One region of the Kitasatospora sp. NPDC058218 genome, then DNA from elsewhere that is predicted to be linked to it. Evidence: riboswitches for the same ligand, from Rfam matches in the RefSeq annotation. Region 1 holds a riboswitch; each other region holds the start of a gene.
The links. Region 1 has a riboswitch for S-adenosylmethionine ahead of thrC (threonine synthase). Riboswitches for the same ligand answer to the same signal wherever they lie in the genome.
Positions count from the first base shown of each region.

Region 1 (9,307 bases):
CCTCGGCGGTGTAGGCGCGGTATTCGGCGAGGTCGGTGCGGGACGGGTAGGCGAAGGCGATGTGGACGACGCGGTCCAGCCACTCGGGGCGGGTGCGGAGCAGGTGCCGGTAGGCCTGGAAGCCGCGGACGATGTTCTTGCTCAGCTCGGTGCGGTCGACCCGGACGACGGTGCGGCGCCCGCCGACGGCCTCGCGCAGGGTGGCGAGCCGTTCGTCGACGTCGGGGCGGTGGGACCGTTCGCGCAGGAAGTCGGCGTCGGCCCCCAGGGCGTGGACGCCGAGCCGGGTGGTGCGGCCCGCGTGCGTGACGGTGAGGGCGTCGCGGTCGACGGCTGCGCCGAGGACGGCCGCGCAGCAGTCGGCGAAGGCGAGGGCCCAGCGGCGGGTGAGGAAGCCGGCCCGGTCGGCGCCGAGGATGCCGGTCAGGACGCTCTCGGCGACGTCGTCCGGCAGCAGTCGGAAGTACTCGGGCGGGGCCCACGGGGTGTGCGAGAAGTGGCCGATGCGCAGGTCGGGGCGGGCGGCCCGGAGCAGGGCCGGGGCCAGCGAGAGGTGGTAGTCCTGGATCAGCACCGCGGCCCCGGGCGCGGCCTCGGCGGCGAGGGCGTCGGCGAAGGCGGCGTTGTAGGCGGTGTAGGCCTGCCACTCGACGCGGAACTCCGCGCCGAAGGAGGGGGCCGTCGGGGTGGCGTAGAGCAGGTGGTGGACGAACCAGAGGGTGGAGTTGGCGACGCCGTTGTAGGCGCGGGCGAAGGTCTCCGGAGCTATGTCGAGCATCCGGACCGCCTGCCCGCCGACCTCGTGGCCGGCGCGGTCCAGGCGGCCCTGGGGGGCCTCCCGGGCGGCCCGGCGGTCGGCGTCGCCGAGCGCCGCGCAGACCCAGACGGCGTGCGGGTCGTCGATCGCGGAGAGCCCGGACACCAGCCCGCCGCCGCCTCGGCGCAGGGTCAGGGTGCCGTCGTCCGCCGTGCCGAAGGACACCGGTCCCCGGTTGGAGGCCACCAGGACGGCGGCGGAACCGGTCGCACTCGAACGTTCGGTCGTGAGATCGCCCATGGTTGGCATGTTGCCGTGGGTCCGGGTCGGCAAACCCCCGCCCGGCCCCCGGACCTAACCGCCGTGGCGGTTCGCGTACTCGGGGACGGTGTGCATCGGGGGCCGTTCCACCGCGGTGACCGGGTGGGTGTGGGCGGTGAAGGCGCGGGTCCGCGGGTCGCGGGTGAACTGGGTGAGCAGCGGGTGGACGAGGTCGGCCGAGGCCTTCAGCCGGTGGGTGCGGTCGAGGCGTTCCAGGGCGGTGCGGTAGATGGTGGCGGCCATCCGGCCGAGTGCCTGGCCGTCCTGGTGGCGGTGGTGGCGTACGCCCACGTCCACCTGGGCGAGGGCGTCCAGGCCGGCGAACTCCAGGGCGTCCACCAGGAGGCCGAGCTCGACGCCGTAGCCGGTGGGGAACGGCAGCCGTTCGAGCAGTGAGCGGCGGGCCGCGTACTCGCCGCCGAGCGGCTGAACGAAACCGGCGAGTTCCGGCCAGTGCAGGTTGAGCAGCGGGCGGGCGACCAGCTCGGTGACCCGCCCGCCGCCGGAGGGGACGATGGCGGCGTCGCCGGTGGCGGAGCCGCTCGACGCCACTTCGAGCGGGCGGTCGTACATGGCCTTGACCAGCTGGATGTCCGGCTCGGTGAGCAGCGGGCCGATGATCCCAGAGACGAAGGTGGGGTCGAAGGCCCGCAGGTCGGCGTCGACGAAGCAGACGATCTCGCCGCTGGTGACCAGCAGCGAGCGCCAGAGCACCTCGCCCTTGCCGGGGGCGGCGGGCAGCCGGGGCAGGATGTCGTCGCGGTGGACCACCCGGGCGCCGGCCGCGGCGGCCGCGGCGGCGGTGCCGTCCACGGAGCCGGAGTCGACGACGACGAGCTCGTCGACCAGGGGCAGCTCCTCCATCAGCTCGCGGCGCACGGTGCGGACGATGTCGCCGACGGTGGCCTCCTCGTCCAGGGCGGGCAGCACCACGCTGACGGTGCCGGCCGGGCCCGCCGCCTGCTTGGCCTCCAGCAGGGCGCGCACCGGGCGGTCGGCCGCGCTCCAGGAGCGGCGGCGCAGCCAGGACGCCGCCTTCGGGAGGAGCGCGGGTGTCGGTTCGGCGGGCACGGAACTCTCCTCGGCGGATCGGGGTGGGACAGGGCATCTCGCGTGGCGGACGGTCCCGTTCAGGGTTGACGCCTTCGGATACAGTCTTCGTACAGCGATCGGACCTTCGCACGCCGGGGTCACCGCTGAGCAGGACCACAACTTCACAGAGCTCATCCAGAGGGACTGAGGGAACGGCCCGTTGACGTCCCGGCAACCTTCTCGCACGGCAGGCCTCGGGCCCCGGCGGGACAGGTGCCAATTCCGTCCTGTGGCGCGCCCGCGTCACGGGGAAGATGAGGAGAGAGGCCTCCGCCATCATGGCTATCGACACCGCCGCACCCGCACCCGCCACCGTTGATCTCGGCCCCGCCGTCGCACTGTCCTGTCGCGAGTGCGGTACCCGCTTCCCGCTCGGTCCCAGCTTCGCCTGCCTGGAGTGTTTCGGGCCGCTGGAGATCGCCTACGACTTCGGGAGCGAGGGCGCGGAGGAGCTCCGCAAGCGGATCGAGGCCGGTCCGGCGTCGATCTGGCGCTACGCGCCGCTGCTGCCCGTCCCGGCCGACGTCGCCGGCAAGCCGAACCTCAACCCGGGGTGGACCCCGCTGGTGAAGGCGGACAACCTGGGCCGCGAGCTCGGGTTCACCGCCCAGCTGCACGTCAAGGACGACTCGGGCAACCCGACGCACTCCTTCAAGGACCGCGTGGTCGCCTGTGCGATCGAGGCGGCGCGGGCGTTCAACTTCACCACCCTCTCCTGCTCCTCGACCGGCAACCTGGCCGGTGCGGTGGGCGCGGCGGCGGCCCGGGCCGGCTTCAAGTCCTGCGTGTTCATCCCGCACGACCTGGAGCAGGGCAAGGTCGTGATGGCCGGTGTCTACGGCGGCGAGCTGGTCGGCATCGAGGGCAACTACGACGACGTGAACCGCTTCTGCTCCGAGCTGATCGGGGACCCGGCCGGTGAGGGCTGGGGCTTCGTGAACGTCAACCTGCGCCCGTACTACGGCGAGGGCTCCAAGACGCTGGCGTACGAGATCTGCGAGCAGCTCGGCTGGCGACTGCCGGAGCAGATCGTCATCCCGATCGCCTCGGGTTCGCAGCTGACGAAGATCGACAAGGGCCTGCAGGAGCTGATCAAGCTGGGCCTGGTCGAGGACCGGCCGTACCGGATCTTCGGCGCCCAGGCGGCCGGCTGCTCGCCGGTGTCGACGGCCTTCAAGACCGGCCAGGACGTGATCCGGCCGGTCAAGCCGAACACCATCGCCAAGTCGCTGGCGATCGGCAACCCGGCCGACGGCCCGTACGTGCTGGACATCGCCCGCCGCACCGGCGGGGCCGTCGAGGACGTCACCGACGCCGAGGTGGTGGCCGCGATCAAGCTGCTGGCCCGGACCGAGGGCATCTTCGCCGAGACCGCGGGCGGGGTGACCGTCGGCGTGCTGAAGAAGCTGGTGGAGACCGGGCAGCTGGATCCGGCCAAGGAGACCGTCGCGATCAACACCGGTGACGGTCTGAAGACGCTGGACGCCGTCTCCGACTCCGGGATGACCGCCGTCATCCGCCCGACGCTGGCCTCGTTCCGCGACGCCGGCCTCGCGTCCGCCTGACCCACCCGCAGCCCCCCGCAGCCCGGCCGTTGCGCCGTTGCGCCGTTCCGCCCGAGGAGACCCCCATGAGCGCCACCGTCCGCATCCCGACCATCCTGCGCACCTACACCGGCGGCACCGCCGAGGTGACCGCCGAGGGCGCCACCCTGGGCGACGTCATCGCCGACCTGGAGAAGAACCACGCCGGGATCGCCGCCCGGATCCTGGACGACGCCGGCAAGCTGCGCCGGTTCGTCAACGTCTACGTCAATGACGACGACGTCCGTTTCGCGGAGGGCCTGGCCACCGAGATCAAGGACGGCGCGAGCGTCTCGATCATTCCCGCGGTGGCCGGCGGCTGCTGACCCGCCCCTTTCCGACCAGGTCGTTTATCGGCCGGGTCGTTTCCGACCAGGCCGTTCGCACGTACGGAATTCCGCTCTCCGTACGTGCGAGCGGCCCGTCGCATTCCGGCGGGAATATTTTTCGGTCCGGGGGAGTAGAGTGTCGCTCGTCCGGGAAGAGGGCATCCCCTCCCCCCTCGCTTCCGGTACTCGAATCCGTCCGCGCCCGTACTGCCGGTGTCTGTCCGGCCGCTGAGACCGGCGCCGGGGCCGTGACCGTGAAACATGTCAGGCAGATGTCAGAATTCTCGAAGGCATTTGGGTAATTCGTCCGCTATGTCCGGCGTGAAATGCCGATTTCCTCCCGCTTTGGCCTGGCCTGTCCCTTGACGGGCCGAGTGAATTCCCGGCGGTTGACCCTGTTGCAGAGGGCGTCGATCCGGATACATTCAGCCGCGGTCGACGCAATCACCCGCTCACCGGATGCCTTCCGGTGGTCTCCGCGGACGATTGTGGCGTGCACGGCTGCGCCCAGGGGGGGTTCCCCGGGCCGGCCTCAAACCAGACCCGGGCCCGCGACCTGCGGGCGCGTGAAGGGCCAGCACAGCACTAGGGGAGTTCGGAATGGCTCAGGGCACCGTCAAGTGGTTCAACGCGGAGAAGGGCTACGGCTTCATCGCGGTCGACGGTGGTGCGGACGTCTTCGTCCACTACAGCGCGATCCAGATGGACGGCTACCGCACCCTTGAGGAGGGCCAGCGGGTCGAGTTCGAGATCTCTCAGGGGCAGAAGGGCCCGCAGGCGGACATGGTCCGCGCCGCGGTCTGACCTTTCCGACCCCAGGAGTTCGGCTCGGCCCAATCGGCTGGTGCACCTCTTGCTTCACGACGGGCCCGTACGACATATGTCGTACGGGCCCGTCGGCATGTCCGACGAGGGCCGGCGCGGGCGGTCGGCGGAGGGCTCCGTGGCGGGTCGGCGGGGGGTTCGGCGAGGGCGCGGCGAGGGTCCGACGCGGGGTCGGCGCGGGGTCGCCGACGGGCCCGCGGGGGCGGCCCGCGGGGGCGGACGCGGCTCGCGGGTTGGGCGATTGGGCTTGCACTCGCCTACCCGGAGTGCTAATCATTGGCGTTAGCACTCACAGTGTGAGAGTGACAGCGGACCGGGTCGGTGAGGCCCCCGGGAGCGGTAGGGGAAAGGACCCCCGCACACCAGGGCCGTCCGTCGCGGGCACCCCTTGGTCCGAGCAGTCGACCGTGTCCCGGAGGACCACTTCTGATGGCCAAGATCATCGCCTTTGATGAGGAAGCTCGCCGCGGCCTTGAGCGTGGCATGAACCAGCTCGCCGACGCGGTGAAGGTCACGCTCGGCCCCAAGGGCCGCAACGTCGTGCTGGAGAAGAAGTGGGGCGCTCCCACGATCACCAACGACGGTGTCTCCATCGCCAAGGAGATCGAGCTCGAGGACCCCTACGAGAAGATCGGCGCGGAGCTCGTCAAGGAGGTCGCCAAGAAGACCGACGACGTCGCGGGTGACGGCACCACCACCGCCACCGTGCTGGCCCAGGCGCTCGTTCGCGAGGGTCTGCGCAACGTCGCCGCCGGCGCCAACCCGATGGCCCTGAAGCGCGGTATCGAGAAGGCCGTCGCGGCCGTCTCCGACCAGCTGCTGGCCCAGGCCAAGGACGTGGAGACCAAGGAGCAGATCGCCTCCACCGCCTCCATCTCGGCCGCCGACACCCAGATCGGCGAGCTCATCGCCGAGGCCATGGACAAGGTCGGCAAGGAAGGTGTCATCACCGTCGAGGAGAGCAACACCTTCGGCCTGGAGCTCGAGCTCACCGAGGGCATGCGCTTCGACAAGGGCTACATCTCCGCCTACTTCGCCACCGACCTGGAGCGGATGGAGGCGACCTTCGAGGACCCGTACATCCTCATCGCCAACTCCAAGATCGGCTCGGTCAAGGACCTGCTCCCGCTGCTGGAGAAGGTCATGCAGAGCGGCAAGCCGCTCGTCATCATCGCCGAGGACGTCGAGGGCGAGGCCCTGTCGACCCTGGTCGTGAACAAGATCCGCGGCACCTTCAAGTCCGTCGCCGTCAAGGCCCCGGGCTTCGGCGACCGCCGCAAGGCCATGCTCGGCGACATCGCCATCCTCACCGGTGGCACCGTGATCTCCGAGGAGGTCGGCCTCAAGCTGGAGAACGCCGGCATCGACCTGCTGGGCACCGCCCGCAAGGTGGTCATCACCAAGGACGAGACCACCATCGTCGACGGTGGCGGCGACAGCGACCAGGTCGCCGGCCGCGTGAACCAGATCCGTGCCGAGATCGAGAACAGCGACTCGGACTACGACCGCGAGAAGCTCCAGGAGCGCCTCGCCAAGCTGGCCGGCGGCGTGGCCGTCATCAAGGCCGGCGCGGCCACCGAGGTGGAGCTCAAGGAGCGCAAGCACCGCATCGAGGACGCCGTTCGCAACGCGAAGGCCGCCGTCGAGGAGGGCATCGTCGCCGGTGGTGGCGTCGCGCTGCTGCAGGCCGCTGTCGCGTTCGACAAGCTGGAGCTGGAGGGCGACGAGGCCACCGGTGCCAACATCGTCCGCGTGGCGCTGGAGGCCCCGATCAAGCAGATCGCGACCAACGCCGGCCTCGAGGGCGGTGTCGTGGTGGAGAAGGTGCGCAACCTCCCCGCCGGTCACGGTCTGAACGCCGCGACCAACACCTACGTCGACCTCATCGCCGAGGGCATCATCGACCCGGCGAAGGTCACCCGCTCCGCGCTGCAGAACGCCGCCTCCATCGCGGCGCTGTTCCTCACCACCGAGGCCGTCATCGCCGACAAGCCGGAGAAGGCCGCCGCGGCCGCCGGCGGCGGCATGCCGGGCGGTGACATGGACTTCTGATCCTCTCCGGATCGGTCGATTCCTGATCGCACGGGCGGTTCCCCTCGGGGAGCCGCCCGTGCGGCGTTGTGTCCGGCCCCGGTTTGGGACAATGGGCGGATGGCTGCCACCGCTGACGACATCGAGAACGCCCTGCACAACGCGCGGGCGCTGATCCTGGCCGACCTGACCGCGCGGGACGTGGCGGACGCCGCCGTGGTGTCGCTGGTGGAGAACGCCGTGACGCACCGCCGGTGGTGGCTCGAACAGTGGCCGGACGGCGCCGACTACGTGCTCGGTCTGGTCGCCCAGGACGTCCAGGACGCGCTGCTGGAGGCGTACGGCCGCTGGCCGCTCTGCACCTCCTGCGCGGCCGACGGGGACCCGCACGCGCTCGGTGTCGAGCCCGAGCTGGGGCCGGAGCCGCACTGGGTCTGCGGCAAGGCGGGGGTGGTGGTGGCGCCCGTCGGGGAGCTCGCCTGATCGTGACCGGCCCGGCTCCGGCGCTCCGTGCGCCGGGCCGGGCCTTTGCGTTCGATGCGTTCGTCGGCCGGGACGCCCCGAGCGGCCCGGTCAGCCGTCGAGCCGGCCGAGTTCGGCCGCCAGGTTGGCGCGGGCGGCGGCGTCGAAGCGCTCGTGGGCGGTGGGGGTGCGGTAGAGCGCGGGCAGTGCCAGGAGCCGGCGCAGGACGTCGGCGCGCCCGGCGCGGAAGTCCGGATCCGGGACGAAGGCGTACTCCTCGCGGACCGCGGCCGCGTACGCGGTGTAGGCCTGCGGGGCGCCGCCGAGGACGGCGAGGTCCGCGTCGCAGAGCACCTCGCCGTCGCGGTCGCCGGGCTCGGGACGGTGCGTGACGGTGAGCCGGACCAGCCGGGCGACCTCGGCGGTCCGCCGCTCGGACAGCCCCGCCTCGGTGAGCGCCCGGACGGCGAGGGCGGCGCTGCGCTCCTCGTTCTCGGAGCGGTCCGGGCGGTAGACCGCGTCGTGGAACCAGGCGGCCAGCCGGACGGTGTCCGGGTCGTCGGCGTGCGCGGCGAGCGCGTCCACGTGCCCGAGCACCGCCCGCAGGTGGTCGGTGATGTGGTAGCGGCGCTGCGGTTCGGCCCAGCGGCCCAGCAGGTCGCGCCCGTAGGGCGCGGGGTCGGCTGCGGCGCCGCAGCGCCGGAGCAGGGCGGTCCAGTCGGCGAGCAGGTCGGCGGGCGGCCCGGCGGGCAGGTCGGCCGGGACGGGGGCGGCGGGCTGGTTCGGCATGGGCTCATTCTGGCGGCTCCCGGGCGCGGAACGGCCGCGGATCGGCGGGCCCACTGGACCGCATATGTAGTTTGACGATATATGTAGTTCCATGACAGAACGAGCCATGCAGGAGCCGACGCTGCTTCTGCTCACCGCGCTGGCCGATGCGCCCAGACACGGCTACGCGCTCATCCAGGAGGTCACCGCGATCTCCGACGGCCGGGTGAAGATGCGCACCGGCACCCTCTACGGCGCGCTCGACCGGCTGCTCCAGCAGGGCCTGATCGAGGTCGCCGCCGAGGAGGTCGTGGACGGCCGGGCCCGGCGCACCTACGCGCTGACCTCGGGCGGCCGCGCCGCGCTGGCGGCCGAGGCGGGGCGACTGCGCGCGGTCGCCTCCGAGGCCGAACGCCGGCTGTCCATCGTCCTCTCCAGGGTCAGGGGGACCTTCGCGTGAGCATGCAGACCATCGGCCGGCCGATCGCCCTGCGGGCGGCGCTCCAGCTCTACCCGGCCCACTACCGCCGCGAGCGTGGTGAGGAGCTGGCCGCCGTCTTCGCCGACAGCACGGCGGAGGCGGACAAGCCCACCCTGATCCGGGAGGCGCTGGACCTCGCCGCCTACGGTCTGCGGATGCGCGCCCGGCTGACCTCGGCCTCGGCTGCCGGGCGGCTGCTGGCGCTGGCCGTTCCGCTGGTGGCCGGTACCGCCGCGGGCGTCGGCCTCCACCCGTGGGTCAGCGACCCGGACCTGATCGCCTGGCAGCTCGACGGCCCGCGGTCCTCGCTGCTGATGGTGCTGGCCCTGTTCGCGGCGCCGGTGGCCACGCTGCTGCTGGCCGTGGCGGCCGCGCTGGGGCAGTGGACGGCGGCGCGGGTCCTCTCGGCGGCGGTGATCGGTGTCGGTCTGCTGAACCTGGCGGACTCCCTCTCGATCGGGCACCCCGACGCGTGGTGGGTCCTCTACAGCTCCACGTCCGCGCTGCCGTTCGTGCTGTCCGGTCTGCTGGTGCTCCTCGCGCCGGGCGATCTGCTGGGCCGGCCGACCTGGCGGACCGGGGCGCTGGTGCCGCTGGGGGTGGTCGGCGGTCTGCTGGTGGTCGCGGCGCAGGGTGGCTACGACACCCGCTACCTGAT
Region 1 is NZ_JBHVWC010000013.1:4,772-14,078, forward strand. Features, by position in the region: gene ACFVYI_RS10205 (trehalose-6-phosphate synthase) at 1-1,057, opposite strand, end outside; gene ACFVYI_RS10210 (glucosyl-3-phosphoglycerate synthase) at 1,112-2,149, opposite strand; SAM riboswitch class I at 2,299-2,431, shown strand; gene thrC (threonine synthase) at 2,449-3,735, shown strand; gene ACFVYI_RS10220 (ubiquitin-like small modifier protein 1) at 3,801-4,079, shown strand; gene ACFVYI_RS10225 (cold-shock protein) at 4,683-4,886, shown strand; gene groL (chaperonin GroEL) at 5,337-6,959, shown strand; gene ACFVYI_RS10235 (hypothetical protein) at 7,059-7,421, shown strand; gene ACFVYI_RS10240 (hypothetical protein) at 7,512-8,189, opposite strand; gene ACFVYI_RS10245 (PadR family transcriptional regulator) at 8,281-8,628, shown strand; gene ACFVYI_RS10250 (hypothetical protein) at 8,625-9,307, shown strand, end outside.

Region 2 (9,307 bases), on a different contig from region 1:
CAGCCCGCCCTGGAGCTGGGTCATCTGGTCCTGGCCGCGGGCCACCTGGTCCTGGAGCTGGTCCGACTGCTTGCGCAGCTGGTCGGCCCGCTCCTTGGCGCCGTTGAACTTCTCGGTGGCCTGCTCGGCCTCCTCCTGCAACTGGTCGATCTGCGCCTTCACGTCCTCCTTCTTGGGGGAGGGAGTGGGCGCGGCGTGCGCGGCGACCTGGGCGGAGAGGGCGACCGCGGTCGCCGCGGCAGCGGTGAGCACGGAGACCCGCGCGCGGCTCGGCTGCTTGGGACGGCGGTGGGTGGCCAAGAGACCGGCTCCTTCTTCCAACGGGACTCACCCGATTGGGTGAGAATCCGGAAAATAGGTTTGACGCCAGACCCTAGTGAAGATCCACGCTTTCCGCCACTCCCCCGATGGCGTGAACTTCCGCTCCCCGCCATGACTTCACCGGACCCACACATCCCCGCAAACCGGGCGCTGACCAGGCGTCACTTCGACCTGGACAGCACCCGGACGCGGTCAGGGCCGGGCCAACCGGTTCAACAGCAGAACGGAAGCCACGGGGCGCGCGCCCGCCTTCCGCACGCCCTCCGCGACCTCCCGGTCGGCGGAGACCACCACCACCGGACGCCCCTGCGGCTCGGCCCGCACCAGCCGGCGGATCAGCTCGTCCGCCGTCTCCCCGGTCCGACTGAACCGCACCCGGACCCCGCGCGGCGGCGCCATGATCACCGGCACGTCGAGGTCCTGCCCGTCGAACACGCAGGTGACCTCCGCCTGCGTGCGCTGGGCCAGCATCGCCAGCCCGCCCAGCAGCCGGATCCGCTGCTGCTCCAGCGGCAGCGTCGGATAGCCGGTCTTGGTCACGTTGTAGCCGTCCACCACCAGGTGGACCTGCGGGATCGCCAGCAACTGGTCCAGCAGCGCCGGGTCGTCCTCGGCCAGGCCGCGCCGCGCCACGTCGTGCGGCGAGGCCGAGCCCGGCACCACCGCCTCCACCAGGTCGGCCGGACGGATCTGGGAGACCGGCAGGGCCAGCTCCCGCTGGAGCCCCTGCGCCGACTGCAGCACGGTGTCCAGCAGCAGCCGCAGCCGCATGTCCTCGACGCTGCGCCCCTCGCGGGCCGAACGGCGGCCCTGCTCGGCGGCGTTCTCCAACTCGGAGATCCGGTGCCGCAGCCGGCGCACCTCGCTCTCGCCGGCGCCGCGCTCGGCGGCCGACTGCGCCTTCAGCGCCTCCAGCTCCCCGGTGAGCCGACGGGTCTCGGCCTGCGCCCGGCGGGTGTCGCTCTCCAGCGAACGCACCTTCTTGCGCAGCGACTCCGCCTCCTTGCGGACGTCCTCCGACTCGGCCCGCTGCCGGTCCAGGTCGGCCCGGGCGGCGGTGCGCACCTCGGCCAGCTCCGCCTGCAGCTTCTCCGCCAGCCTGGTCGCCTCCGCCGCCGCGCCCTCGGCGCCGGCCCGTTCGGCCTCCTCGCCGGCCTCGGTGACCAGCCGACTCCAGCCCGCCGAGCGCACCAGGTAGGCCGCGGCCGCCACGTCCATCGGATCGGCGGCACCCGGCACGTTGCCCGACTCCAGCGCCCTGACCAGGTCCGGCTGCCCGAGCCGCAGTCGCTCCGCTATCCGCACCCGGAACGCCGGCTCGGACTCCAGCGCCGCGGCCAGCGCGGTGGCTGCGTACTTGGCCCGGCGCGCCGGGGTGAACTTGGCGTACGGGCGCAGGGTCTGCGGCAGCTCAGCGAGCGGCAGCCCGCCGAGCGCGTCCGCGGCGAGGCCCACCACGCGCCGGCGCACCCCCTCGGGCAGCGGCCGGTCGAGCTTCTCCGCCGCGCGGCCTGCCGCCGGCTCCTCACCGCCGGAGCCGCCCGACTCCTCGCCGGCGGCCTCCTCGGCGGGGGCGCCGGTACCGGGTGCGGCAGCCTCGACCGCGTCCGGCGCCTGCGCGTCCACAGCGGGCTGCCGCCCCTGCGGCCCGGCGGGCTCCTTCGCTGCGTCCACCACGTCCTCGGCTCCGATCCTCGTCCAGCGGGGTACGGCCGTCGGCCGTACCCCTGGTCGTCACGCTCCGTGCGCTCTGTCTGTATTGTCCCGCGCGGCGGACGGCCGTGCCGCGCACCGTCCGCCGCGGGGGGCGGGCATCAAGCCTGCTCGGCGGCCTCGGCGGCCTCGGCTCCCGGGCGGGCCACCAGCTCGACCTGGTCCACCGCGTTGCACCAGCGGCAGCGCACCGACTCGATGGTCTCGCTGAGGACCTCGGTCTCCTCCACCTTGGACTCGCCGGCCAGGTCGAAGTGCAGGAACTCGGTCACCCGGGCGGAACGGGTGACGTCGAAGCGGGTCAGGTTGCCGCACAGGGTGCAGCGCCAACGCGTCTCTGCGGTCAGGGCGGGGACGGTCATCTGGGGTCCTCTCGGGTGGTCCCTGGGTGGGCTCAGGCGCTCCCCCCGGAGCCCCGGCATCGGCGGCGGGAGGCGGGATTGCCCGCCCCAAGCCTATTGCCTGAGGCAACCGGCCCGGCCACCGGTCACGGCGATCGCGGGGGTGGTCCACCTGCCGTACAACGCGGTGTCGCCCGCGCCGGACGGAGGGATGCTTGGTCGCATGGCGCTCCCGGTCCTCGACCACACCGGCGCGCGGGGCGGCCGCCCGGCCGCACCCGTCCCGGCCGTCAGCTACGCGCTGATCGCACTCAACGTCCTGGTCTTCCTGATCGGCCCGGCGGCCGGGCTCAATCCGCTGTACGGCCGCGGCCAGGACCGGGTCTGCGCGGAGCAGCGGTACGAGCAGCGCTGGGGTGCCGTCCCGGCCGAGCTGCTGGCCGGGCGCCCGCTGAGCGCCGAGCAGCTGGCCGAGGCCCCCGATCCGGTACCGGGCTGCCCGGCCGCCCCGACCCCGGGCAAGCACCCGGCCCTGTCGGTCCTCAGCTCGCTCTTCGTGCACGCCGGCTGGCTGCACCTGCTGGGCAACCTGCTCTTCCTCCAGGTCTTCGGCCCCACGATCGAGGAACGCTTCGGCCGGGTCCGCTTCGCCCTCTTCTACCTGGCGGCCGGCTCGCTGGCCACCTACGGCTTCGCGCTGGCCGAGGCGCACTCGGCGAACTCGACCCGGGTGCTGATCGGCGCCTCGGGGGCGATCGCCGCCGTCCTCGGCGCCTACCTGCGGCTGCACCCGCGCGCCCGGGTGACCACGCTCGTCCCGCTGCTGCTCTTCCTGCCGCTGCGGTTCCCGGCCTGGCTGGTGCTCGGCCTCTGGTTCGCGCTGCAGTGGTGGTCGGTGCACTCGGCCGGGCCGGGCGTCGCCTACCTGTGCCATGTGATCGGCTTCTCGGCCGGCTTCCTGTACGCCTGCACGTTGGCCACCCGCCCCTCGCGACGGCCCGGCTGACGCCCGATACCCTGGCGACACCTCACAAAGGAGCCCGAAAAGTGATCACCGCCATCGTCCTGATCAAGACCAGCGTCGACCGCATCCCGGAGATCGCCGAGGCGATCGCGGCCATCGAGGGCGTCAGCGAGGTCTACTCGGTCACCGGCGGCTACGACCTGGTGGCGATGGTGCGGGTACGCCGGCACGACGACCTCGCCGAGGTGATCCCCGGCCGGCTGAACAAGGTCCCGGGCGTGGCCCACACCGAGACCCAGATCGCCTTCCGCACCTACTCCCAGCACGACCTGGAGACCGCCTTCGCCCTGGGCCTCGGCGAGTAGCCTCCCCCGCTCAGCCCTCGCGCCGGCCCCTGTCGATCTGCACAGTGGCGACGCAGCGGCCGCCCTCGTTGCGGTAGCTCCAGGCCGCGCCGTCCGTGACCAGCTCGCGGACGGCGGTCAGGAACCGCTCGATGTGCTCGTCCGGGGTGCCCGCACCGAAGCTGACCCGGATCGCGTTCAGGCTGCGCTCCCCCGGCAGCGACGCCTCCGGCGCACCGCACTCGGAGGGCGCCACGTCCTCGTCGCCGAGCAGGGTGCGCACCAGCGGGTGCGCACAGAACAGGCCGTCACGCACCCCGATGCCGTACTCGGCGGAGAGCGCGGCCGAGAAGTGCGAGCTGTTCCAGCCCTGGACGACGAAGGAGAGCACACCCACCCGGGCCGAGTCGTCGCCGAACAGGTTCAGCACCCGCACCTGCGGGACCTCCGCCAGGCCGGCCTTCAGCCGGGCGACCAGCTGCCGCTCACGGGCCTCCAGCGCGTCGAAGCCGGCCTCGGTCAGCGCCCGGCAGGCCGAGGCGATGGAGTAGGCGCCGATCACGTTCGGCGAACCGGCCTCGTGCCGGGCCGGGCCGGTGTGCCACTGCACGGCCACCGAGCCGTCGGCCTCCCGGGCCACCGTGCGGGTCGCACCGCCGCCGGCCAGGTACGGCTCGGCCTCGTCCAGCCAGTCCGCCCGGCCGGCCAGCACCCCGGCGCCGAACGGCGCGTAGATCTTGTGCCCCGAGAAGGCGATCCAGTCCACGCCCAGCTCCCGCACCGAGACCCGGTGGTGCGGGGCGAGCTGCGCGGCGTCCAGCACCACCCGGGCCCCGTGCCGGTGGGCGGTCTCGGTCAGCTCGGCGACCGGCCAGAGCTCACCGGTGACGTTGGAGGCGCCGGTGACGCAGAGCAGCTTGGGGCCCTCGGGGGCCTCGGCCAGCGCGGCGTCCAGGGCGGCGACCGCCTCGGCCCGCGAGCGCGGGGCGCGCAGGTAGGTGACGCTCAGCCCGGCGTGGCGCCAGGGCAGCAGCGAGGCGTGGTGCTCGGTCTCGAAGGCGAAGACCCGGGTACCGGCCGGGACGGCGCCGGCCAGCAGGTTCAGCGAGTCGGTGGTGGCCCGGGTGAAGACCACCTGGTCGCCCTCCCGCAGGTCGAGGAAGTCCGCGACGGTGCGGCGGCTCTGCTCGAAGAGGTCGGTGGAGAGCTGGGAGAGGTAGCCGGCGCCCCGGTGCACGCTGCCGTAGTAGGGGGCGTAGGCGGCGACGTCGTCCCAGACCCGCTGCAGCGCCGGGGAGCTGGCGGCGTAGTCGAGCGCGGCGTAGGTGACCTTGTCACCGTTGACCAGCGGGACCTCGACGTCGTGGCCGAGGACGGGGAGCGGGGCGCAGATTTCGGTGGCGACGGACATGGGGGTGCACTCCTTCGACGGGTAAGGACCCCGGGAGTGCGTGTCACCGGCGTCCGCGCTTGTCGCGCGGACGGATTGCCGCGAGACCCGGTCCTCACCCAGGGCACCCCGCCACGGACGGAGGGTTGCCGGACAGCCAGCTGGGGCTTGACGCTGTCACTCATGACCTGGCGAAGACTCTAGGTCGCGTCCGCCGAGTGGTCAAACAAGAGTCCACCATCCGGACTGCTTTGTCGCCCGCTCGCCTCCGGGCCGCTTAACCCGGCGCCGACGGTCGGCGCGGCCCTTCGGCTCGGGGCGGGTTTGGCGCGGGGCGGGGCTCAAGACGGGTGGGGCGGGGCTCAATGCGGGCGGGGCGGGGCTCAATGCGGGCGGGCGGGGCGGGGGTTCGGCTCCGGGTTGGGGCGGGTGGGGCCGGAGGGTGCGCGAAGGCCCGCGGGGGGTGTCCCCCGCAGGCCTCAACTGTCGGTTCATGACCTGGTGGTGGCCTCCGACCAGCGGCGGAGCAGGTCCTGGGCGGCGCCCGAGTCGATGGCCGCCGCGGCCCGCTCCATCCCGGCCGCCAGTTGCTCGGCGAGCGGTGCGTCGGTGAGGTCCAGCGCCACCAGCGCCGTCGCCGTGTTCATCAGGACGGCGTCCCGCACCGGCCCGCGCTCGCCGGCCAGCAGCCGGCGCGCGACGTCCGCGTTGAAGGCCGGGTCGCCGCCGCGCAGTGCCTCGATGCCGGTCAGCTCGATGCCGACCTCGCGCGGGTCGAAGGAGGTCTCGGTGACCTCGCCGTCGCGCACGATCCAGATCCGCGAGGTGGTGGTGATGGTCAGCTCGTCCAGGCCGTCGTCGCCGCGGAAGACCAGCGCGGTGGATCCGCGCCGGGCCAGCACTCCGGCGATCAGGGAGGCCAGCCGGGTGTCGAAGCAGCCGATGGCGTGCGCGGTCACCTTGGCCGGGTTGGTCAGCGGGCCGAGGGTGTTGAACGCGGTGGGCACCCCGAGGCCGCTGCGGGCCGGGGCGGTGTGCCGCATCGCGGGGTGGAACTTGGCCGCGAAGCAGAAGGTCAGCCCGACCTCCTCGGCGACCTCGGCGACCCGTCGGGCCGAGAGGTCCAGATTGACGCCGAGCTTCTCCAGCACGTCCGAGGAGCCGCTCGCCGAGGAGGCGGCCCGGTTGCCGTGCTTGACCACCTTGGCGCCGGCCGCCGCGGCGACGATCGCCGACATGGTCGAGATGTTGACGGTCTTCGCCCGGTCGCCGCCGGTGCCCACGATGTCCACCGCCGGGCCGGGGATGGAGAGCGGTTCGGCGTGCGCGTACATCGAGTCCACCAGGCCGACGATCTCGTCGACCGTCTCGCCCTTGGCCCGCAGGGCGACCATGAAGCCCGCCATCTGCACCGCGGACGCCTCGCCGCTCATGATCCGGTCCATCGCCCAGGCGGTGTCCGCCCGGCTCAGGTCCTCGCCCCGCAGCAGTGCCGAGAGGATGTCCGGCCAGGTGCGGACCACCTGCACGGGGTCCTTGCCGCCGTTCGCAGGGTTCACGTTCACCATGGCTGACTCCAGCTCTTGTCGGTTCCCCGAGGGGATGTCCGTAAGGATGGAGCCAGCCTATCGAGCGGCGGGACGCCACCGCCCCGCCGCGGCCTTCACTTCTCTCGTACTGAGACGCGCCCCTCTACCGGGCGGCCGGCGCCCGCTTCGCCAAGCGGGCCCGGAGCAGGGCGGCGGCCGCCTCGGCCAGCGCCACCGGGTCGACCGGGTGGGAGATGGCGGCATCGGCCCGGCTCCAGGCGGCCAGCCAGGAGTCCTGCGGCCGGCCGATCAGCACCAGCAGCGGCGGGCAGCCGTAGATCTCGTCCTTCAACTGCCGGGCGAGCCCCAGGCCGCCGGCCGGCACCGCCTCGCCGTCCAGCACGCAGAGGTCCACGCCCCCCTTCTCCAGTGCCTTCAGCACCGCGGGGGTGGTCGCGCACTCCAGGTAGGTCAGCTCCGGCAGATCCTCGGCGGGCCGGCGGCCGAGGGCCGTCAGCACCTGCTCGCGGGTGTTGCGGTCGTGGCTGTAGACGAGAACGGTCAGCGTCTCGTCGGTGGTGTCCGCCATGGGCCCTGCTCCCTCAAGTGTGATCCGGACCACGTTCGCCTCAACCCGGATGCTACTCCCGATCACCGCCCGCCGAGCCACTCCCGCGCGATCCATCTCAAGCCGCCGCGCCCACGACTCACCCGCTCGGAGGACAGCTCGTCACCCCCGGCGGCGCGGTCCACCCGTACGGCCGACGCAACGGCCGATCCCTTACTCCCGACCGCCCCCGAAGGGGTGGAGCGACACGCGGGGCAACAGGGTCGAAGGCGCCTTCGAGGAACCGTCAGAAAAGGGACACGCCGCTGCTCAGCCGCCATCCGGACCCCTCGACGGCCGTCACCGGGGCATACCGCACGCACCGGACACTCCGAGGGAGACCCCCCGGCGTGAAGACGGAATAAGGGACCGACATAATGTCCGTCGTGGCGACAGCAACAGCAGTAGAAACCGGGCACGCGCACGGATCGGTCAACCGGCCGAACATGGTCAGCGTCGGAACGATCGTCTGGCTCAGTTCCGAGTTGATGTTCTTCGCGGCCCTCTTCGCGATGTACTTCACGCTCCGCTCCGTCAAGGGAGCCGAGTTCTGGAGCGAGAAGGCGCACGCCCTCAACGTGCCCTTCTCCTCGGTCAACACCACGATCCTGGTGCTCTCCTCTCTCACCTGCCAGCTCGGCGTGTTCGCTGCCGAGCGCGGGGACGTGAAGAAGCTCCGCTCGTGGTTCGTCATCACCTTCGTGATGGGCGCGATCTTCATCGGCGGCCAGATCTTCGAGTACACCGAGCTGGTCAAGAAGGACGGCCTCTCGCTGTCCTCCGACCCGTACGGCACGGTGTTCTACCTGACCACCGGCTTCCACGGTATGCACGTGACGGGTGGTCTGATCGCCTTCCTGCTGGTCCTCGGACGGACGTACGCAGCCAAGCGCTTCACGCACGAGCAGGCCACCGCCGCCATCGTGGTGTCGTACTACTGGCACTTCGTCGACGTCGTGTGGATCGGCCTGTTCGCGACCATCTACCTGATCAAGTAACCAGCTGATCAGGTCGCTGGCCACCGGCCCCGGGTCCCGCCCTCACCGGCGACGGCCCGATTTGCCGGTGCCTACGCTCCCAACCGACCGACCGCGCGCGCAGCCCTAGACAGGCCGCCTCGTGCCGGCCAGACCGGCCGCCGGGTGCACCCACCAGTCGACCAGATCCTGACACCGGGGTTATTCCGTGAAAAAGCTCTCCGCACGACGGCGCCACCCACTGGCGGCGCTGGTCGTCCTACTTCTCGCCCTGGCGGCAACCGGGGGGCTGTACGCCGCGTTCGCGCCCGCCGACAAGGCGCAGGCCGACGTCGCCGCGCAGTCGCTCGCGATCGATGAGGGCAAGAAGCTCTTCGCCGTGGGCTGCTCCTCCTGCCACGGCCTGAACGGCCAGGGCAGCAGCGACGGTCCCAGCCTGGTCGGCGTCGGCTCCGCCGCAGTCGACTTCCAGGTCGGAACCGGCCGCATGCCGGCCCAGCAGCCCGGCGCCCAGGTGCCGGCCAAGAAGAACATCTACGCGCAGGCGGAGATCGACCAGCTCGCCGCCTTCGTGGCTTCGCTCGGCCCCGGCCCGGTGATCCCGACCGAGGAGCAGTACACCTCGACCAACCCCGAGGACCTCTCCAAGGGTGGCGAGCTGTTCCGCACCAACTGCGCCCAGTGCCACAACTTCGCCGGTCAGGGCGGTGCCCTGACCAAGGGCAAGTACGCCCCGTCGCTGGAGGGTGTGGACGCCAAGCACATCTACGAGGCCATGCAGACCGGCCCGCAGAACATGCCGTCGTTCCCGGACACCACCATGCCCGAGGAGCAGAAGAAGCAGATCGTGGCCTTCGTCCGCCACACCACCAACGATGAGCCCAACCCCGGCGGTCTCACGCTCGGCAGCCTCGGTCCGGTGACCGAGGGTCTGTTCGGCTGGATCTTCGGTCTCGGCACGCTCATCGCGGTCGCGATCTGGGTCGCCGCCCACACCACCAAGGCCAAGAAGTCATGAGCCACGACATGTCAGAAGAGAAGCTCCCGGAGTCGCACGGCTCCGCCGGGCACCACGAGGTGGCCGCCCACGGCGATCCGTTCGCCGACCCGGGCCTGCCGGC
Region 2 is NZ_JBHVWC010000002.1:99,828-109,134, reverse strand. Features, by position in the region: gene ACFVYI_RS01495 (NlpC/P60 family protein) at 1-300, opposite strand, end outside; gene ACFVYI_RS01490 (NYN domain-containing protein) at 514-1,998, opposite strand; gene ACFVYI_RS01485 (hypothetical protein) at 2,136-2,396, opposite strand; gene ACFVYI_RS01480 (rhomboid family intramembrane serine protease) at 2,599-3,381, shown strand; gene ACFVYI_RS01475 (Lrp/AsnC ligand binding domain-containing protein) at 3,423-3,704, shown strand; gene ACFVYI_RS01470 (aminotransferase class V-fold PLP-dependent enzyme) at 3,715-5,094, opposite strand; SAM riboswitch class IV at 5,145-5,262, opposite strand; gene trpD (anthranilate phosphoribosyltransferase) at 5,565-6,641, opposite strand; gene ACFVYI_RS01460 (hypothetical protein) at 6,766-7,191, opposite strand; gene ACFVYI_RS01455 (heme-copper oxidase subunit III) at 7,587-8,207, shown strand; gene ACFVYI_RS01450 (c-type cytochrome) at 8,395-9,204, shown strand; gene ACFVYI_RS01445 (Rieske 2Fe-2S domain-containing protein) at 9,213-9,307, shown strand, end outside.
Region 2: linked by a shared signal. The riboswitch ahead of ACFVYI_RS01470 (aminotransferase class V-fold PLP-dependent enzyme) and the one ahead of thrC (threonine synthase) in region 1 are both predicted to bind S-adenosylmethionine.

Region 3 (9,307 bases), on a different contig from region 1:
CGGGCGACCGGCGCACGATTGTATGACTGAAGCCCGGTCGGAGCGGGCATACCGTCAGTAGCCCGCCGAAGGGCCCCGGTTGAAGCTCCCCCACGAGCACAACCGAGGTCCCTGGCCGGCGGCCGGGCCTGGACGTGACTCCCCCCACGGAGCAGCGGCCAGGCCCGCATGCTGTGCAACCAGCGACACGCAGCGTACATGTCATATCCACGTAACGCTACCGCGCGGACATCGAAGGCTCGACCGACACCTCGTCGGGCCGACTCCGCCGCAGGTCGGCGCCGGTCGGGCAGCGTGACCGGAAGGCTACGCCCCGGTTCACCCGCCTCCCCCGACGAGCCGGGCGGGAGATCGCCGACCTGGTCCTCCGGGCACGAACGGCTCGGCCGAGCGCGGCCGGGCGCGCCGCAGCCACGCGGCGCGCCCGGCCCGTTCGCCGTCAGGTGTGCGCGGGGCTGCGCTCCCGGCGGGCCTGCCTGGTCGGGTCGGGAACCGGCAGCGCGGCGATCAGCCGTTGCGTGTAGTCGGCCCGCGGTGCGCCGAGGACCTGTGCGGCACTGCCCGACTCGACGATCCGCCCGTGGCGCAGGACGGCGACGCGGTCCGCCACCTGCTGGACCACCGCGAGGTCATGACTGATGAACAGTGCGGCGAAGCCGCGTTCCCGCTGGAGCCGGACGAACAGCTCCAGCACCTTCGCCTGGACCGAGACGTCCAGCGCCGAGGTCGGCTCGTCGGCGATCACCAATCGTGGGTGCAGCGCCAGCGCCCGGGCCAGCCCGGCCCGTTGGCGTTCGCCGCCGCTGAGTTCGTGCGGGTGGCGATCCGCGTGGCCGCGCGGCAGTCGGACCGACTCCAGGAGCGACTCGACCTCCGCCCGGATCGCCCGCGCGCCGAGGTCGCGCCGGTGGACCGTCAGCGGCTCCCCGACGCACTCGCCGATCGTCAGCAGCGGATTGAAGCTGGTCGCCGGGTCCTGGAAGACGAAGCCGATCTGCCCGGCCCTGCTGCCCGCCGTGGAACGACGCGCCCGCCGCAGCCGTCCCCGGGCCGCCAGTGGCTCGCCGAGCACGTCGAGCTCTCCCGAGCCGACGCCGACCAGGCCGGCGACCGCCCGGCCGATCGTCGACTTGCCGGAGCCGCTCTCCCCCACCAGACCGAGCACCTCGCCGGGGCGGATCTCGAAGCTGACCCCGTCGACCGCGCGGAAGGCCTTGCCGCCCAGTCGCGCGGGGTACTCGACGGTCAGCCCGGAGGCCCTGACCACGGGCTCCACGGCGGCTTCGGCGGGCCGGCCGTCGGACGGGGGGACGGGCGGGGGAACGGGCGGCACGACGGCGGTGGTGAAGGCGGGTACGGCGGCCAGCAGTTCACGGGTGTACGGGTGGGCCGGTGCGGCGAACAGGGTGCGGACGGGCGCCTGCTCGACGATGCGCCCCTCGCGCATCACCGCCACCCGGTCGGCGAGGTCCGCGACCACGCCCATGTTGTGGGTGATCAGCAGGACGGCCGTGCCGAAGTCGGTCCGGCACCGGTGCAGCAGTTCGAGGATCTCGGCCTGCACCGTGACGTCCAGCGCGGTCGTCGGTTCGTCGGCCACGATCAGCCGGGTGCCGAGCGCCAGGGCCATCGCGATGACGGCGCGCTGCTTCTGGCCGCCGGAGAGTTGGTGCGGGTAGTGGTCCACCCGCACGGCCGGCTCGGGTATGCCGACCTTCCCGAGCATCTCGATCGCCCGGGCCCGCCGCTGCGCCCGTGATCCGCCCCCGTGGGCCCGCAACCCCTCGGCGAGCTGCCAGCCGATGGTGAACACCGGGTTCAACGCGGTGGACGGCTCCTGGAAGACCATCGCGGCGTGCGTGCCGCGCAGGGCGCGCAGCCGGGCGGGGGACGCCGTCAGCACGTCCTCGACCGGTTCGGCCAGGCCGTCGCCCAGCAGCACCCGTCCGCCGGTGGACGCCGTGGCGGGCAGGAGTCCGAGGACCGACTTCGCGGTCACCGTCTTGCCGCTGCCGCTCTCGCCGACCAGGGCGAGCACCTCGCCGGGCGCCACCGACAGGGAGACCCCGCGGACGGCGGGCGCCCGACCGCCGTCCGTGCCGAACGAGATGTGCAGGTCCTCGATGCGCAGCAGGTCAGTCATCGCCGGGTCCTCCGTTCGGTACGGTCTCCGTGAGCGGGCGCCCCTCGCCCTGGCGGCGGCGCAGCCTCGGGTCGGCCAGATCGGTGAGGCTCTCGCCGAGGAGGGTCGTCCCGAGCACGGTGAGGACGATCGCCAGCCCGGGCGGGAGCGCCGTCCACCAGATCCCCGAGGTGACGTCCGTGACCGAGCGGTTGAGGTCGTAGCCCCATTCGGCCGCGGAGTTGGGCTCGATCCCGAAGCCCAGGAAGCCCAGGCCCGCCAGGGTGAGGATCGCCTCCGAGGCGTTGATGGTGAGGATCAGCGGCAGGGTGCGCACCGAGTTCCGCAGGACGTGCCGGAACATGATCCGCCACATGCCGGTACCGATCACCCGGGCCGCCTCGACGAACGGCTCGGCCTTCACCCGGGCCACTTCGGCCCGCACCACCCGGAAGTACTGCGGTACGAAGGCCACGGCGACCGAACAGGCCGCCGCGCCCAGGCCGCCGACCAGGCTGGACCGGCCGCCGCTGATCACGATCGACATGATGATCGCCAGCAGCAGCGAGGGGAACGCGTACATCGCGTCGGCGAGCCCCACCAGCAGCCGGTCCACCCACCCGCCGAGGTAGCCGGAGAGGAGACCGAGCAGGACTCCCGCCACCACCGAGAGCAGCAGGGCGGCGACGATGATCTCCAGGGCCGTCCGGGTGCCCCAGAGCGTCCGGGACAGCACGTCGTACCCGGCGATGGTGGTGCCGAGCGGGTGGGTGGCACTCGGGCGCTGCTGCGAACCGAAGAGTTCCTCCCCGCTGCGCAGTTGCGCGTGGCCGTGGGGAGCGAGCAGCGGGGCGAGGAGGGCCGCGAGCAGGAAGAGGCCGGTCAGCACCGCGCCCGTCAGCAGCATGACGCGTTGCAGCCCGGCACTGCCGCGCACCCCGGCGGGCAGCGGGAGCCGGCGCCGACGCGGTCCGACGCCCCAATGGGCGAGCAGTTGGTTCACCACTCAGTACCTCACTCGGGGATCGATCAGCGCCGCGACGACGTCGACGAGGAAGTTGGTCAGCGCGACGACCACGGCGAAGATCGCCACGATCCCCTGCACGGCGGTGAAGTCACGGACCGTCAGATAGTGGGCGAGTTCGAAGCCGAGGCCCTTCCATTCGAAGGTGGTCTCGGTGAGCACCGCCCCGCCGAGCAGCCCCGCGACCTGCAGGCCGAGGACGGTGACGACGGGGATCAGGGCCGGCCGGGTGGCGTGCCTGGTCACCAGCCGCAGCCGGCCGACCCCGCGGGAGCGGGCGGCCTCCACGTAGTCGGCGGAGAGGGTCCCGATCAGGTTCGTCCGGACCAGGCGCAGCAGCACACCGGCGACCAGCAGCCCGAGCGCGAGGCCGGGCAGCACCGCGTGCCGCAGCACGTCGACGACCGCGGACCCGTCGCCGCTGCGGAGCGCGTCGACCAGGTACAAGCCGGTGGTACTGGTCTGGTCCTGCAGTTCCAGCTGGACGTCGATGCCCGCCCGGCCGGAGGCCGGGAACCAGCCCAGCCAGATCGCGAAGACCAGTTTCAGCAGCAGCCCGAAGAAGAAGACCGGGGTGGCGTAGGTGAGGATCGCGAACAGCCGCAGTGCGACGTCGGGCGCGCGGTCGCGGTAGGAGGCGGCGACCATGCCCAGCGGCAGACCGACGGCCAGCGCGACGAGCAGCGCGAAGCAGGACAGCTCGACGGTCGCGGCGCCGTAGGTGCGCAGCACCTGCGACACCGCCTGGTTGTCGGTGGCCGTCGTGCCGAAGTCCCCGGTGAACGTGGCGCGCAGGTAGTCGAGGTACTGGGTCAGCAGCGGCCGGTCGTAGCCCGCCCGGTGCAGTCTCTCCTGCAGTTGGGCCGGGGTCAGCCGGTCGCCGAAGGCGGTGGTGATCGGGTCGCCGGTGGCGCGCATCAGGAAGAAGACGACGCTGACCAGGACGAGCACGGTGGGGACGATGAGGAGGAAGCGGACGATCAGGTAGCGGGCGAGACCGTACCCGGCGGCGCCGCCGGTCGAGCCGACGGCGCCGGAGGCCTCCTGTACGGGGACGCTCACTTCTTCACGAGCTCCGCCCAGCGGAACTGGTACGCGCTGGTGAGCTTGGCGGGCACGCCCTCGATCCCGCTCCGGGTGACGATCGCGGTGGAGCCCTGGAGCAGCGGCAGCAGCGGCAGCGCGGCCGCGGTCGCGTCCTGCGCCTGCTGGATCAGCGCGGTGCGCTTGGCCGCGTCGGTCTCGGTCTCCTCCTGCTTGATCACCGCCCGCACGGCGGGGTCGGTGTAGCCGTTGTTCACCCAGTTGTTCTCGGCGTAGAACGAGGAGAGGTAGTTGTCGGCGTCGAGGTAGTCCGCGTACCAGCCGAGCTGGTAGAGCGGGTACTGGTCGGCGACGCGCTCCTTGCCGTACTGGGCCCAGGCGGTGGACTGGAGGTTCACCTTGAACAGGCCGGTGGCCTCCAGCTGGGTCTTGACCAGCGCGTACTCGTCCGCCGACGACGAGCCGTAGTGGTCGGGGTTGTACTGCAGGTTCAGGGTGACCGGGGTGCTCACGCCCGCAGCCGAGAGCCGCTGCGCCGCGGCGGCCTTGTCCGGCCCGCCCTGCTTGTCGCCGTAGAGCGACTTGAGGGAGGGGGTCGCACCGGTGATGCCGTCGGGGACGGAGCTGTAGAGCGGCTGGAAGGTTTTCTTGTAGACCTGCGAGGCGAGCTGGGCCCGGTCGATCGAGTCGGCGACCGCCTGACGGACCGCCAGGGCCTTGGACTGGTCGGCCTGTTGGGTGGCCGACCCGTAGGGCTGGGTCTTGAGGTTGAAGACGATGAACCGGATGCCGTTGCCGGAGCCGGTGTGCACCTCGATGCCCTGCTTGGTGGACAGGTCCTGGAGGTCGGTGATGGGCAGGGTGCGGTAGACCACGTCGATGGTGCCCTGCTGGACGTCGAGCTTGAGGTTACCGGCGTCCGTGTAGTACTTGAGCTGCACGTTCTTGGTCTTCGGGGTGCCGAGCTGCCCCTGGTAGGCGGTGTTCGCGGTGAAGGAGACCAGCGAGTTCCGGTCGTAGCTGCCGATCGCGTAGGGGCCGCTCCAGGGCTTGGCCGCGACGACGGCCGCGTCGTCGAGGACCTTGTCCGCGGGGAACACCTGCTCGTCCACGAGGTAGCCGGCCGCGGTGGAGAGGACCTGCGGGAACAGCGTGTCGTTGGCCGACTTGAGGGTGAACACCACCGTCGCCGGGTCCGGCGCCGCCACCGACCCGAGGTTGTGGAGCAGCGAGGAGGGGCCGTTCTTGTCGGCGATCGCCAGCTGCCGGTCGAAGCTGAACTTGACGTCGGAGGAGGTCAGTTCGTGTCCATTGGCGAACTTCAGGCCCGGCTTCAGCGTGACCGTCCAGGTGGTGGGGTCGGTCAGCGCGATCGCGGACGCGAGGTCCAGCGACACGTCGGACGAGCCGTTCCTGGCGCTGAGCAGGGTCGCGTAGACCTCGCTCTCGATCGTCCCGGAACCCGCGTCCCAGGAGCCCGCCGGGTCGAGACCGGTCACCTGGTCGGTGGTGCCGATGGTGAGGGCCTTCTCCGCCGTCCCGCCGCCGGCGGTCCGCGAGCTGGTGCAGGCGGTCAGGGCCACCACCGCCGCCGTACCGAGGGATATCACCGCGAGGCTGTGCCTGGTCGAACCGATGAGAGATGACATGGGAGTTCTCTGCTTCCGCACGCGTGATGGACGCGAGTGCGCCGTGCCCGGGGCGTGCCGGCGGCTGTGAACGGGGCCGTGCCGGTGTCCGGGCGGTGCGCATCGCGAAGGAGCCGATCACTGGACCGGTCCGGCCGGGCGGCCGTCCGGTGGTCAGCGGCGACAGAGTGCGCTGGAGACCAGCAGCAGGTCGATGTGGCGGCGGCTGAACAGCCCTGCCATTCCAACCTCCTGGTCTTGGCGCCGGCCCATGGCCGGAGCGATCGCGCTTGTGGAACGGGACGTCCACCGAGCCTTCACCTGGAGCACCCCACCGCGTCAGGGGGTTGCCGTCCGGCCAGCCAGGGCTTGAACACCGGAACTCGTGGCGCGCTGGAACCGTAGATCAACAAAACGACCGGCGTCAATGCCCGTTGAGAACGGGTCTGCGAGGAGGCGGCCGCGCTCGACCCTCCTCCCGCGCCGCCGCGCGGGGCCGGCCACGAGCGTCGGAGGGACCGGCCCTGACCCGCTGACCAGCGGTCATGGCACGCGACGGGGTGTTCCGGGTGACGACCGGGCGGGCCGGCCGGCGCTCACCAGCCGGGATAGCGGGGCCACCAGAGGGGGTCACGAGCCGGCCGGTAGTCGCCGCCACCGGGCGAATCGACGTACTCCTGCAACAGGTCACGCGCCAAGGTGTCGATCACCCAGGCGAGTTCGAGTCGGCTCAGCAGCCCTGCCGGCAGCGCCCCGACACCGTGCGCGGCACCGAGCAGCGCACCTGCCGTGCACGCCACCGAGCTGCCGTCGGGCGCACCGGCCGCGAACTCCAGGGCGGCGCGCACGGTGTCCCGGCCCGGGAGGCGCGAGACGACGAAGAGCGCGCCCAGCAGCGCCGAGGAGGCCGTCGCGTCCGGGGCGATCCAGGCGAGCTGCCCCGGGTCCGGGCTGCCCCCCGGCGCCTTCAGCAGGTCGAGGACGGTCTCCGGGGTCGCCGAGTGCGGCATGGGCAGGCTGCGGACCACGGCGTCGAACGGGTGCCCGTCGCCGGGCGAGGACGCCGTCCAGGCCGTGATCGGATCGCTCTCCGTGAGGCAGCGGGCCACCACCTGCGCCGCGCCGACCGCGGCGTCCTGCGCGTCCCGGGCGCCGTGGGTGAGGGCAGCGGTCCGGCGGACCGACAGGGCACAGTCGTCCGCGCCGGACAGCGCCCACAGGAGCCCGAGCGGCAGACCCCGGGTGAGCGCGTGGGCACCCCGGCTGCCGGTCACCGGCTTCTCCGGAGTGCCCTGGATCAGGCCGGTCAGCGCCGTGACGGTGGCCGGTGCGGAACCGCGACGCACCCCCAGGCCCGGCACCTGCACGAGCCAGCCGTCCGGCCAGGCGCTTCCGCCGCCGGCCGTCCAGCGCTCGGAGATCCGTTCGGGCTCGATCCCCTGGAGGACGGCCCAACGGCAGTACGCGTGCCACACCACGGACGGTGCGTGGCTGATGCCCCGGTGGTTCATCCGCACCGAGGCGCGGATCGCGCCCTCCGCGGTGAACGCCGCCAGCTGCGTGCTGACGCCGATCGGCAACGGCCCCTCGGCCGGCCAGCGACCCCGCAGCGCCCCGGCCGCGTCCCCCAGTGCCGACCCGAGCATGAGCCCCCGCGCCCGCGACTCGTCCACGGTCACCTTCCGCACCATCGCCCGCCCTTGCCCGTCCCCGCCCGTCTCGTCGACGACATCCCATCACACGGGTTCGATCGTGCGACCGCGAGCCGCTGCGCCGCCGCCGCACGGCCGGTGCCCCGGGGTCCGGCCCCGGGGCCCCGGCCGGTTCGGGGCTCAGGCGACCTGCGGGCGCTCCACCGGGGCGTTCCAGTCGGGGACGGTCGCGCCCGGCTCGGTGAAGGTGGCGAAGTCCGTCGTCCCGGTGAACGGCTTCTGCTGGTAGAGATCGCGGGCGTAGGCCCACAGGTGGGGGTACTCGGCCAGGCCGGGGGTGATGGTGCGGGCGCGGTTGGGCCCGACGTCGAAGCGGGCCAGCGTCACCCAGAGCCGCACGTCCGCCTCGGTCAGCCGGTCGCCCAGCAGGTAGCGGCTGGTGGCCAGCCGGCTGTCCAGCTCCGCGAAGGTCTCCAGCAGCGTGGCGCGGGCCGCCAGCGCGGCCTCCCCGGTGCCCGCCGCCGCGCCCGCGCCGTGGTTGACGGCCGGGCCCAGCCGGGCGTCCAGCGCGTCGATCTCGGCCCGGAGGTCCTCCGGGTAGGCGTCGGCCCCGTTGCTCCACCGGCCGAACTGCGTCGCGAGGTCGATGCCGATGGTCCGGAAGTCGTTGCTGACCACCTGTCCCGTCTGCCGGTCCCACAGCGTCGGCACCGAGATGTGCCCGTCGAAACCGGGCTCGGTCCGCTCGTACGCTTCGCGCAGCAGGGTGAACCCGTTGACCGGGTCCGGCCCGTGGGTCTCCCGGAAGGCCCAGCCCCGGCCGTCGCGCCCGCCGTCGACGTAGGAGACCGAGACGACGTCCTCCAGCCCGTTGAGCGCGCGCTGGATGGTGGTGCGCTGCGCCCAGGGGCAGAACCAGCCCGCGTAGATGTGGTAGCGGCCGGGCTCGGCGAGGAACCCGCTGCTGCCGTCGGCGGTGATCCGCCCGGTGAAGCGGTACAGCGGGCGCTCGTCGCCCGGGGCCCTGGTGATCCGGTACTCGCCGTGGACGGCGGTGTCGGCGGGGCTGGCGTAGTTCACGTTCTGGCTCACATCGAACTCCTTGGAAGGGGTGGAACGGTGCGGTGCTTCGGTGCTGCTTCGGTGCTTCTTCGGTGCGGTGGTCCTCGGGTGGGTCCGGCAGGGGCCGCCGTCACCCGTTCCGGTCTCCGCCGGGGACGCGCAGGCCGAGGAAGGTGACCTGCCGGCGCAGCCGGAACCCCAGCGACTCGTAGAGCCGGATCGCCGTGGTGTTGTCGGCCGAGGTGTGGAGGAACGGCGTGTCGCCCCGCTCACGGATCCCGGCCGCGACCGCCCGGACGAGCCGGGACCCGAGGCCCTGTCCCCGGTGCGACTCGGCCGTGCAGACGGCGCTGATCTCCGTCCAGCCCGGCGGGCGCAGCCGCTCCCCGGCCATCGCGACCAGGGCACCGCCGCGCCGGATGCCCAGATAGCCGCCGAGCTCGATGGTGCGGGGCAGGAACGGGCCGGGCCGGGCGTGCGCCACCAGGGCCAGCATCTCCGGCACGTCGGCGGGGCCCAGCCGGACGGCCTCCTCGTCGGGCACGGCCCGGACGCCTTCGTCCACCAGTTGGACACCCGGGCCCTGCATGAGGATCTCCCAGTCGGCCGGCACCGTGTCCGGGGAGCCGGAGGCGCTGACGACACCGCCCGGTCCGTACAGCGCCGCCACGTTCCGCCAGGTCTCCCGGTCGGGCCGGTCCGGGAGGGCCACGAACGGCGACACGTCGGCCGGGTAGCGCAGGACGTCGCCGTGCCGCTCGGCGAGGTGGGCGTG
Region 3 is NZ_JBHVWC010000017.1:100,387-109,693, reverse strand. Features, by position in the region: gene ACFVYI_RS13385 (dipeptide ABC transporter ATP-binding protein) at 440-2,143, opposite strand; gene ACFVYI_RS13380 (ABC transporter permease) at 2,136-3,125, opposite strand; gene ACFVYI_RS13375 (ABC transporter permease) at 3,129-4,208, opposite strand; gene ACFVYI_RS13370 (ABC transporter substrate-binding protein) at 4,205-5,839, opposite strand; SAM riboswitch class IV at 6,100-6,209, opposite strand; gene ACFVYI_RS13365 (ADP-ribosylglycohydrolase family protein) at 6,415-7,497, opposite strand; gene ACFVYI_RS13360 (glutathione S-transferase C-terminal domain-containing protein) at 7,651-8,562, opposite strand; gene ACFVYI_RS13355 (GNAT family N-acetyltransferase) at 8,663-9,307, opposite strand, start outside.
Region 3: linked by a shared signal. The riboswitch ahead of ACFVYI_RS13370 (ABC transporter substrate-binding protein) and the one ahead of thrC (threonine synthase) in region 1 are both predicted to bind S-adenosylmethionine.